Regions from separate parts of the Arthrobacter sp. P1_A5 genome, predicted to be linked through region 1. Evidence: predicted binding sites of a transcription regulator. Region 1 holds the regulator's gene; the other holds the start of a gene.
The links. The regulator LexA, encoded in region 1, represses DNA repair genes until DNA is damaged. The targets are predictions, from matches to a motif close to TCGAACANNTGTTCGA.
Positions count from the first base shown of each region.

Region 2: the regulator LexA is predicted to act here: its motif matches at 2,511-2,526, upstream of recA (recombinase RecA).

Region 1 is NZ_JBFTZL010000107.1:21-5,550, reverse strand. Features, by position in the region: gene hisH (imidazole glycerol phosphate synthase subunit HisH) at 1-442, opposite strand, end outside; gene hisB (imidazoleglycerol-phosphate dehydratase HisB) at 439-1,065, opposite strand; gene AC1D1S_RS14125 (histidinol-phosphate transaminase) at 1,137-2,255, opposite strand; gene AC1D1S_RS14120 (LysM peptidoglycan-binding domain-containing protein) at 2,326-2,757, opposite strand; gene lexA (transcriptional repressor LexA) at 3,273-4,022, shown strand; partial or broken gene AC1D1S_RS14110 (ATP-dependent DNA helicase) at 4,120-5,530, opposite strand, start outside.
Region 2 is NZ_JBFTZL010000148.1:2,689-8,185, reverse strand. Features, by position in the region: gene miaB (tRNA (N6-isopentenyl adenosine(37)-C2)-methylthiotransferase MiaB) at 1-478, opposite strand, end outside; gene AC1D1S_RS16340 (regulatory protein RecX) at 693-1,178, opposite strand; gene recA (recombinase RecA) at 1,315-2,367, opposite strand; gene AC1D1S_RS16330 (DUF3046 domain-containing protein) at 2,640-2,876, opposite strand; gene AC1D1S_RS16325 (MarR family winged helix-turn-helix transcriptional regulator) at 2,918-3,427, shown strand; gene AC1D1S_RS16320 (helix-turn-helix domain-containing protein) at 3,543-3,995, opposite strand; gene AC1D1S_RS16315 (CinA family protein) at 4,135-4,677, opposite strand; gene pgsA (CDP-diacylglycerol--glycerol-3-phosphate 3-phosphatidyltransferase) at 4,674-5,312, opposite strand; partial or broken gene AC1D1S_RS16305 (FtsK/SpoIIIE family DNA translocase) at 5,334-5,497, opposite strand, start outside.

The DNA.
Region 1 (5,530 bases):
TGTTCCAGCCCATATGGGGCACGACGTCGGCAGGCAACAGTTCCACCTTGCCGGGCCACTCCCCCATGCCCTCGGCTTCGGTGCCGTGTTCGACGCCGGCCTCGAACAGCACTTGGAGCCCGACGCAGATGGCCAGCACGGGACGGCCTCCGGCGACACGGCGGCCGATCATCCGGATGGCGTCAACGGCCTTAAGTTCGCGCATGACGGTTTCGAAGGCGCCCACACCGGGGACGACGAGGCCGTCGGCATTGAGGACATCCTCGGCCTTGGAGCTGAGGATGACTTCGGCGCCGGCCCGCTCCAGCGCGCGGACGGCGGACCGGACATTCCCGGAGCCGTAGTCCAGCACCGTAACGGTGGGCTTTCCCTGCGGGGAGACCGGCTTGGTCGCGGCGGCGGGGTCGATGATGGCCCCGTCGCGGAGCAGCGGGCCGGTCACAAAGCACCCTTTGTCGACGGGATGCCCTCGACGCGGGGATCCGGCTCGACGGCTGCGCGCAGGGCACGGGCAAAGGCCTTGAACTGGGCCTCGACGATGTGATGGGGGTCGCGCCCGGCGGTGACGTTCATGTGCAGGCAGATCCCGGCGTGAAGGGTGATCGCCTCAAAAACGTGGCGGGTCAGGGAGCCCGTAAAGTGGCCACCGATCAGGTGGTATTCCTGGCCTGCCGGCTCGCCGGCGTGGACCAGGTAGGGACGGCCGGAGACGTCTACGACAGCTTGCGCGAGGGCCTCATCGAGGGGAACGGTCGCCTCGCCAAAACGGCGGATCCCGGCCTTGTTGCCCAGGGCGGTCCGCAGAACCTCGCCGAAAGTGATGGCCACGTCCTCGACAGTGTGGTGGACATCGATGTGGGTGTCGCCGGTGGCCTTGACGGTCATGTCGATCAGGGAGTGCTTGCTGAGGGCCGTCAGCATGTGGTCGTAGAACGGGACCGACGTGCTGATGTCTGAAACGCCGGTGCCGTCCAGGTTGATCTCGACCAGGACCGAGGACTCGCTGGTGGTCCGTTCCATGCGTGCGGTCCGGCCCTCGGCGGTGGTGGATCCGGTGGTGCTCATGTAGATGTGTCCTTTGGAAGAAGGCAGGGTGTTGGGCAATCTGGCGGGGACGATCGGGCTCCCCACCAAGTCTAGGCCTGCGGCTTTGCGGAGCCGGCCAGGATAAGTTCAAGTGCCTCCAGGAAGGCTGTGGTTTCTGTCTCAGTGCCCGCGGTGACGCGCAGGTGCCCCGGAATACCGACGTCGCGGATGAGGACACCGGCGTCCAGCATCCGCTGCCAAACCTCATGGGGGTTCTCGAGGCCGCCGAAGAACACGTAGTTGGAATCGGACGCGGCCGGGGTCAAGCCCAACCGCGTCAGTTCCGACACGATCCGGTCGCGCTGGCGCTTGATGTCCTCGACGTCCGCCATGAGCGCCTCCCGGTGGTGCAGGGCAGCCAGGGCCGCAGCCTGGGTGATGGCGGAAAGGTGGTACGGGAGACGGACCAGGCGCAGGGCGTCAGCGACCTCCGGTGCCGCGGCCATGTAGCCGAGCCGCGCACCCGCGAGGGCGAAGGCCTTGCTCATGGTGCGCGAGACGATGAGCCGCTCCCGGCCAGGCAGCAGGGTGAGGGCACTGGGCGTGCCGTCGTGGGCGAACTCGTGGTAGGCCTCGTCGACGATCACGATGGTCTGGCTGGCCTCGCCGGCGTCATAGACGGCCTCGACGACATCGAGCCCCAGACCGGTACCGGTGGGGTTGTTTGGGGAGCACAGGAAGACGATGTTGGGCTGAAGCTCGCGGACTTGCTGTGCCGCCGAGTCCGCGCTGAGCCCATAGTCTGACGCGCGGGCCCCGACGACGTATTCCGTATCCGTGCCAGAGGCCAGCAACGGGTACATCGAATACGTGGGAGGGAACCCGAGGGCCGTCCGGCCGGGGCCGCCGAAGGCCTGGAGGATCTGCTGAAGGACTTCGTTGGAACCATTCGCGGCCCAGATGTTCTCCGCGTCCAGCCCGTGGCCAAGGTATTCCGCGAGGGCTTCTCGCAATTCGGTGAATTCGCGGTCCGGATAGCGGTTCAGCCCGGCAGCGGCGGCACTCACGGCCTCGGTGATCGCTGCGCGGACATCGGCCGGGACCCCATGGGTGTTCTCGTTGACGTTGAGCAGGATGGGGACGTCCAGCTGCGGCGCGCCATACGGACGCAGGCCACGCAGATTAGTTCGGAGGGGCAGTCGGTTGAGGCGCTCAAGCTGGTCAGTCACGTGACCAGTTTAAGTGGTAGCGGGACGGGCGCTGAAACTGTGACGCCCGCGACGCCACCGGGGGGGGTGGTTACTTGGACGGGACGAACAGTTGCTGGCCCGGCATCACACGCGCGGCGTCCAGATTGTTCAGCTCCACGATGTCGGCCACGACGTCGCGGGGATCGCGCTCCGGAGCCACCGACCCGGCAATGGCCCAGAGGGACTCCCCCGGTTGGACTGTGACGGATACGGTCGGCGTCACTGAGAGCTGGTCTGCGGAATCTGCCGCTTTCGCGGGAGCGTTGAGGAATCCGCTGAACGACAGGATGAACGCCGCCAGCAGGATCAGCGGGACACCGAAGAAGACGAAGCGTCCGCGCCGGGTGAGCCGCAGCGGCGGCTGCTTGGTCCGGCCGCCCGAAACCGCGGCGGCTCCTTGCGGCCCCTGCGACGTCGCGGCGCCGCGGCGCCTGGCGTTGAGCGGGTACACGTTGCCGTGAAGGGAACCACCCTGGCCCATGCCGCCTTGGTCGCGACTGCCGTGTCCGAGGCTGCCGTGTCCGATGTTGCGGCGAGCCGCTGCGCCACGTGGACCAACACCGCGGTGGCGGGTCGTGACGCCCTGAATGTTAGTGCCGTCAAACGCGCTTGAAACTGACATGAACTGAGCCCTCCTGGACCATAAGTTGCCGCCCGGCGTACTCACGTACTCGCCGCCAACCGGCCGAACCTTCGAACATAGAACCGAACATCGCATGCGAACCCAGATCGTCGGAATCGAACACATATTCGAATCTTGCTAGTTCTGTTTTAGCACTTACTAACGAACGATGTCGAGACTCGCTAGAACAAATGTTTGAAAAAGGTCTGCGGCTGGCCTATTTTTGAGGGACAGGACAACCTTTCGAACTCCCACTTTCGAACTACCCGTGGGAATTCATTCGTAGTTGATCAGCAGGGTCTGACATTTCAGGCCGGAAGTTCCCGGTGACAGCAGCCACTGCAGCCGGGCGGAACGGAAAGGCGTTGGCGAACATGGCAGCACAAGCCACCGGCGGCAGGGCCACCCCACGGAGCCCGCAGCCCGCCCGGGCCCCCAAGAGCCTCACCGTCCGGCAAAAGAAAATCCTGGAGACCATCCAGCGGTCCGTCACGGACAAGGGCTATCCGCCGTCCATGCGCGAAATCGGCGACACCGTCGGTCTCGCCAGCCTCTCGAGCGTGACCCACCAGCTCTCCCAGCTCGAAAAGCTCGGCTACCTGCGGCGTGATCCGAAGCGCCCGCGGGCCATGGAAGTGCTCATGCCGCTGACCCTGGACGAGGGGACCACACCGATTTCCGGTGTGGAGAAGTCAAGCGGCCTGCGGGCCGTCGGCGGCCTGTCAGTGACTGAGCTGGCCAGCGCCACCGACACGGCAATGGTGCCGTTCGTCGGACGCATCGCCGCCGGCGGGCCGATCCTCGCGGACCAGGTGGTGGAGGACGTCATGCCGCTGCCCCGCCAGCTCGTGGGCCATGGCGAACTCTTCATGCTCAAAGTGGCCGGCGACTCGATGATCGACGCCGCCATCTGCGACGGCGACTGGGTGGTTGTCCGCCGCCAGGGCGATGCCGTGAACGGCGACATCGTTGCCGCCCTGCTGGACGACGAAGCCACGGTCAAGACCTTCCGCCAGCGGGACGGCCACACGTGGCTGTTGCCGCAAAACACCCAGTACGAGCCCATCCTGGGCGACCACGCCGTCATCATGGGCAAGGTCGTCTCGGTACTGCGCTCGCTCTAAACTGCGCTCCCCTTAGCCGTCCCGGGCCATGCCGCCAGTTCGGAGCGGCCACCCCGCGGCGGATTTCCGGCGCAGGGTGGCGGCCCCGGTTTGGGACTTAGTCTTTCGCCAGTCGCTTCAGGGCTGCCATGGCTATCGATGAATCGGTGGTGGGCCAGAACGGCGGCAGCGCGGCGCGCAGGAAGCCGCCGTAACGCTCCGTGGAGAGCCGCGAATCCAGCACCGCCACCACGCCCTTATCCGAGGTCGAGCGGATCAGCCGTCCGGCGCCCTGCGCGAGGCGGATGGCGGCGTGCGTGGCCGAGACGGCCATGAAGCCATTGCCGCCGGCCTGGGCCACGGCCCGCGAACGTGCCGTCATCAGCGGGTCGTCCGGCCGCGGGAAGGGAATCCGGTCGATGACCACCAGCCGGCAGGACACGCCAGGGACGTCGACGCCCTGCCAGAGGGACATAGTGCCGAACAAACACGTGTCAGGTTCGTCGGCAAACTGCCGCACGAGCGCCGTCATGGTCGACTCCCCCTGGCAGAGGATGCTGAGGCCCAGCCGGGGCCGCATGGCCTCGGCTGCTTCCTCTGCGGCGCGCCGCGAGGAGAACAGGCACAGGGCGCCTCCGCCGGAGGCGCGGATCAGCTTCTCGAGTTCGTCCAGGGCCTCGGGGGACGTTCCGCGGCCGGGTTTGGGCAGGTGCCGGGCGACGTAGAGTATGCCCTGCTTCGGGTAGTCGAACGGGGAGCCGACGTCGACGCCGGTCCAGCTCGGTGCGCCGTTGCCAACCAGGCCCAGGCCGCCGGCGGCGGGTTCGAAGGCGGCGCCGATGGCCAGTGTGGCCGAGGTCAGGATGACGGTGTGGTCTGCGAACAGGCCCTCGCGCAACCGCCCTGCGACGCTCAGCGGGGCAACATTGATCAACGCCGGCGCGCTCTCGTCCGGCTGCGAGTAGCCCTGCGCCGGATCGAAGCTGCTGTTGCGGGAGAACCACACGACTTCGCGGTTTTCGCGCGCGGCCAGGAGGCGTTCACAGAGCTCCAGGATGACCATGAGGCGCGAGCGGGCCAGCTGCCGTCCGCCGTCCGCCGACACGGAGCTGTCCCCCTTGGAATCGGACAGCGCGGCGCGGCATGCGTCGCGCAGCTGGTCGATGCAGTCCAGCTGCTCGCTGTTCAGGCCGTTGGGCATCAGCCCGCTGGGGACGCCGTCGATGGCGAGCTCCAGGTGGGCAGCGGCATTGCTCAGTGCATCCACGGTGATGCCCGTGTGCTTCCGGGCCCCGGACGCGGCGGCGTGCACCATCGCCACGGAGAGCTGGCCCGAGACCGCGCCCGTGACGCGGTCCTGAAGTTCGTGTGCTTCATCCACCACGACGACGTCGTACTCGGGCAGCACCGCCAGGCCTTCGAAGGCACTGACGGCGAGCATGGCGTGGTTGGTGACCACGACGTCGGCATCGGCGGCGTTCTGCCGTGCCAGTTCGCTGAAGCATTCGGCCGCGAGCGGGCATTTCTGC
Region 2 (5,497 bases), on a different contig from region 1:
CCGGGACGATGCAGAAGGTGCAGGTGTTGTTGCAGCCCACCGAGATCGATACCCAGCCCGAGTAGACGGAGTCCCTCTTGGTGGGGAGGGTGGAGGGAAAGACGTCCAGCGATTCGAGGATCTCCAGCTGGGCCTCATTGTTGTGGCGGGCCCGGTCCAGCAGCGCCGGCAGGGCACCGACATTGTGCGTGCCGAACACGGCATCCACCCACGGGGCTTTCTTGAGGATGGTCTCCCGGTCCTTTTGCGCGAGACAGCCGCCGACGGCGATCTGCATGCCCGGGTTGGCTGCCTTGACCGGGGCGAGGATGCCGAGGTTGCCGTACAGCTTGTTGTCGGCGTTTTCCCTGACGGCGCAGGTGTTGAAGACCACGACGTCGGCCAGCTCGCCGGCGGAGGGGACGTAGCCTGCCGCTTCCAGCATGCCGGCCATCCGCTCGGAATCGTGCACGTTCATCTGGCAACCGAAGGTGCGCACCTGGTAGGTGCGGGGCTGGGCCGGGGCGGGTCTTTCCGGTGCGGAAACAGGGTCCGCACCGAATGTCTGGGGCCCTGATGGCGGCACCGCCGGTGGCGCTGTCGGAGAAGTCGTGCCGGCCGTTGGGGAGGGAATGGTAAAACTCACCTGTTAAGGGTAACGGGTAAGGGTAGTGGGCAGCGGCTGGGCCAGCGCAGACCCCGGCCCGGCGGTCCTAATCCCCGTCCCCTGCCTGGCCGGCGGCGGCATCGAGCACCTCACCCACCACCCGGAAGGCGAGCGACGGCTGGTATCCCTTGCGGGCCAGCATTGACGCGAGGCGGCGCGTAACTTTGTCGCGTTCGGCACGGTCTTCGCCGCCGGTGAATCCCCGCAGCTTGCGCTCCACGAGCTCCCGGGCGGCCGTTTCCTCGTCGGCGTCGCTGAGCTGATCCAATGCACCGGCAGCGATCTCCGGGTCGATGCCCTTGTCCGCAAGTTCGCGCCGCAAGGCCCCTTTGGCGAGCTTGCGCGTCTGGGACCTGCTGCGGACCCACATGTCGGCGAACTCGGCGTCGTCAACCAGCCGCACTTCCTCGAAGCGGTCCAGCACGGCCTCCGCGACGTCCTCGGGGACGTTGCGCTCGGCCAGCTTGCGCGAGAGCTGCAGCCGGCTCTTGGGCGAATTCGTCAGCTGCCGCAGCACGATGGCACGCGCCACGGCCGCGGGGTCCGCGTCCCGGTCCTGCCCGGCCAGCGAATCCGCGCCATCGGTGAGGTCCGCCGGCTGATCCGGGCCGACAAAGCCGGAGGCAGGACTCCGTGACGGAAATCCTGCCCCTTTGCGCCGCCGACTGTTAGAAGCCGTCAACGGCCTTCAGCTTCGGAGATTCTTCGGTCTCAGCCGGGGCTTTGACGCCAACGCCGAGCTTTTCCTTGATCAGGCGCTCGAGTTCGGCCGCCAGCTCCGGGTTGTCGCGCAGGAAGCGGCGGGAGTTCTCCATGCCCTGGCCCAGCTGGTCGCCATCGTAGGTGAACCAGGAGCCCGACTTTTTGATCAGGCCGTGCTCGACACCCATGTCGATGATGCCGCCCTCACGGGAAATGCCCTGGCCGTAGATGATGTCGAACTCGGCGATCTTGAAGGGMGGSGCCATCTTGTTCTTGACGATTTTGGCCTTGGTGCGGTTGCCGACGGAATCGGCGCCCTCTTTCAGGGTCTGGATGCGGCGGACGTCGATGCGGATGGAGGCGTAGAACTTCAGCGCCTTACCACCGGTGGTGGTTTCCGGGGAGCCGAAGAAGACACCGATCTTTTCACGCAGCTGGTTGATGAAGATGGCCGTGGTCTTCGTCTGGCTCAGGCGGCCGGTGATTTTACGTAGGGCCTGGCTCATCAGGCGGGCCTGCAGGCCCACGTGGCTGTCGCCCATGTCGCCTTCGATTTCCGCGCGGGGAACGAGGGCGGCCACGGAGTCGATGACTATGACGTCAAGGGAGCCGGACCCGATAAGCATGTCCATGATTTCCAGCGCCTGCTCGCCGGTGTCCGGCTGGGAGACCAGGAGCGCGTCGGTGTCGACGCCCAGCTTGGCGGCATATTCCGGATCGAGGGCGTGCTCGGCGTCGATGAAGGCGGCAATGCCGCCCTGGCGCTGGGCATTGGCAACCGCGTGCAGCGCGACCGTGGTCTTACCGGATGATTCCGGACCGTAGATTTCCACGACGCGGCCGCGGGGCAGGCCGCCAATTCCCAGGGCGACGTCCAGTGCGATGGACCCGGTCGGGATGACTTCGATGGGTGCACGGACTTCATCGCCGAGGCGCATGACCGAGCCTTTGCCGAACTGCTTGTCAATCTGGGCAAGCGCTGCGTCGAGCGCCTTCTGGCGATCCGGGGCTGCGGCCATGATTCACACCTCTAATACTTTCTCGCTGTGGAGTGGCCGTGGAGGCCTTTGTCTGTCATCACTGACGCTACTGGCACCCTCCGACAAAGTTATCGGGAGAACCACTTATGTGGAAAACGGTCTGAAAAAAAGCATATCGCTATCCGAACAGATATTCGAACAAGCGGGCGGCGTGTCAGGCGTCAGCGGAGCCCAGCCGGCCTCAGCGCGGCGACGCAGGCGTCAGCGGTGCTCAGCCGGCGTCAGCGCGACGGCGCGGGCGTCAGCAGGCGTCAGCGGGGCCCGGTGGTGTCACGGGGTTTGACGTCGCGGCCCAGGCGGCGTTCCGGCGGAACGTCCTGGACGTCGCACAGGGCAAGCCACACCTGGCGCGGCGGAATGCCGGCGCTGAGGGCCTGGTCCGCGGTGCGGCCTCCGACCCCAGCCAGGACCAGCGAATTGCTCAGGACGCGGGAGTATCCCGCGCCGAACTCGTCGTCCATAAGCCGCCAAAAGTCACTGATTCGCACGAGTAAAGTCTCTCACGGCCGGGGACTCTAGAATGGTTGCCATGAGCAACCCAACTGAGTCCGCGGGAGATCCCGCTCCCGATACCGCCGGCGCGGACGCCGCCTTGGACGCCGTCGAGAACCAGCTGAGTCTGCTCTGGCGCCGGGGCCGGTCGATTTCCCACCAGCTCTCGCGCCAGGTCCACCCGGACATGGAACCCGCCGCTTACGGGCTGCTCAGTGTGATCCGCAAGCAGGGTCCCATCAGGCTGACCGACCTCGCATCCTGCATCGGCGTCGGCAAGCCTTCGGTGAGCCGGCAGATTGCTTTCCTCGAGGGCCTCGGCCTCGTGTCGAAGGAGGCGGACCCGCTGGACGGCCGGGCGCAGGCCATCCGGTTGACGTCCGAAGGCGAGGAAAGGATGCACCAGGTCCAGGACGCACGGCGTGAGGTGTTCCGGGAACGCCTGGCGGAATGGCCGGCCGAGGATCTGCAGGCTTTGGCCATGTACATGGCCAAGCTCAATGCCACCTACGAGCGCGACGGTTTCCCCCGGGACGAGCACGCCTGACTCCCCCACCGGGAACCCTGGCCACCGAAACACGTCAAAGGACAACACGTCAAAGGACCTCCGGCCTGGGCCGGAGGTCCTCTTTTGTGTCTTAGGTCTTAGGTGAGTGGGCGGGCTAGCGCGCTCCGGAAAGGAGGCCCTTGGCCAGCTCGTCGGTGAGATCGGAATTCAGTTCCCGGTCGAGGTCGCGGCCATAGCGCTGCGCGAACTCCTGGGGAACGGTGTCCGGAACCGCGACGCCCTCGGCGACCGCGACGCGGTCGCTGACTTCGCGGAGCATGCTCGAAAGCGGAACATCGAGGGCCGAGCAGATCGAGGAGAGCAACTCCGAGGAGGCTTCCTTCTGGCCGCGTTCCACTTCGCTCAGGTAGCCCAGGGAAACGCGGGCACTGTGCGAGACTTCGCGGAGCGTACGGCCCTGGCGCTGGCGGACATCGCGCAGGACATCACCGATTTCGTGACGTAGTACAACCATCTTGCGCTCCTTCTGTTCGCTCTTGGCCTGATCGGCGAGGCCCACATCCTTCCAGCGGACAACGCCGTTAACGGATACGGGCTGCTTTACCATCTGTATCGCCTTGCTCCTCGTACTGTCGAGTCCGCCGGTGGGGGCGGACTCTGCTGATGTTTTCATCCTAGGCGCCTCCCTCATTTGGAAGCGACACAATGTAACAACTATTCGGAATCAACTTTTGTTCCCGGCAACTTTACGCCCGGTAGCCTTCGGAAGATAGGGCCTCCAGCAGACGCTCCAGCGCGGCGCCGCACGCAAGTGCGCGGATCTCGGCGCGGCTGCCGTCAAAGGAATAGGGGTACGACGTCGATCCTTCCGCCGTGGCAATGCCGACAAAGACCGTGCCCACCGCTTTGCCGTCGTGCGGTTCGGGACCGGCCACGCCGGTGGTGGAAACGCCGACATCGGCGCCGCAGATGCGGCGCGCCCCGTCGGCCATGGCTGCGGCTACCTGGCCGTCCACGGAGCCGACGGCGTCGAGCAGCTCAGCGGGGACGCGAAGAACGTCGGACTTGACCCTGTTGGCGTAGGACACCACGCCGCCCTGCAGCATCCCGGAGGCGCCGGGCGTGTCGGCCAGCACGGCGGTGACCATGCCGGCGGTGAGCGATTCGGCGGTGGCGGCGGTCAGGCCGCGGCCGAGGGCGACGGTGACAGCCTGCTCCGCCAGGCGGTGCAGATTGGGGTGCAGATTGGGGTGCAGGTTGGGGTGAAGAGCGGGGTCCGGCTGGTTCATGGCTTGTTCTCCCTTGAACGTTGTTTCTCTGCCTTGATGCCGGCGGACCGCAGCTTGAGCGCCTCAATGACGTATTCGCCGCCGGTCCACAGGGTGATGGCCAGGGCGGCCATCATCACGATGAACGCCACGACGCCCAGCCACGGGGCGAGGGATGCCAGCGGAAGGACGTAGAGGAAGATGGCCGCCGTCTGCACCACCGTCTTGAGCTTTCCGCCGCGCGAGGCCGGGATAACGCCGTAGCGGATGACGAAGAAGCGCAGCGCGGTGATGCCCCACTCCCGGACCAGGATCAGGATGGTGACCCACCAGGGCAGTTCCTGGAGCAACGAGAGCATGACCAGCGCGGAACCGATCAGGAGCTTGTCGGCGATCGGGTCAGCAATCTTGCCAAAATCGGTGACGAGGCCGCGGGACCGGGCGATGTCGCCGTCGAGCTTGTCCGTGTAGATGGCCACCGCGAAAACGAAGGCGGCCGCCCAGCGCCAGACGCCGTTCTGGGCCTGCAGCCCCGGCGCGTCGAGGAGCAGGAACCAGACGAAGAACGGCACCAGCACTATCCGCAGCATCGTGAGGACATTCGGCAGGTTCCAGATCCGCGAGGCGGATCCGGCGTTGGCTTCGGCGCTATTCACCTTCCTAGGCTACCTTCTGCGCTACCGGCCGGTGAGCGACCAGGCGTCCTCTGAGCCGTCCTCGTCGCCGGAACCGCCGTCGGCGCCGTCATGGTAGTCGATCGCCTGGGTGCGGTTCTCCAGGTCCGCCGCCACGAGGTCCTCGGCGTAACCGCCCTGGGCGATGTTCGCGTTGGCGTTATCGC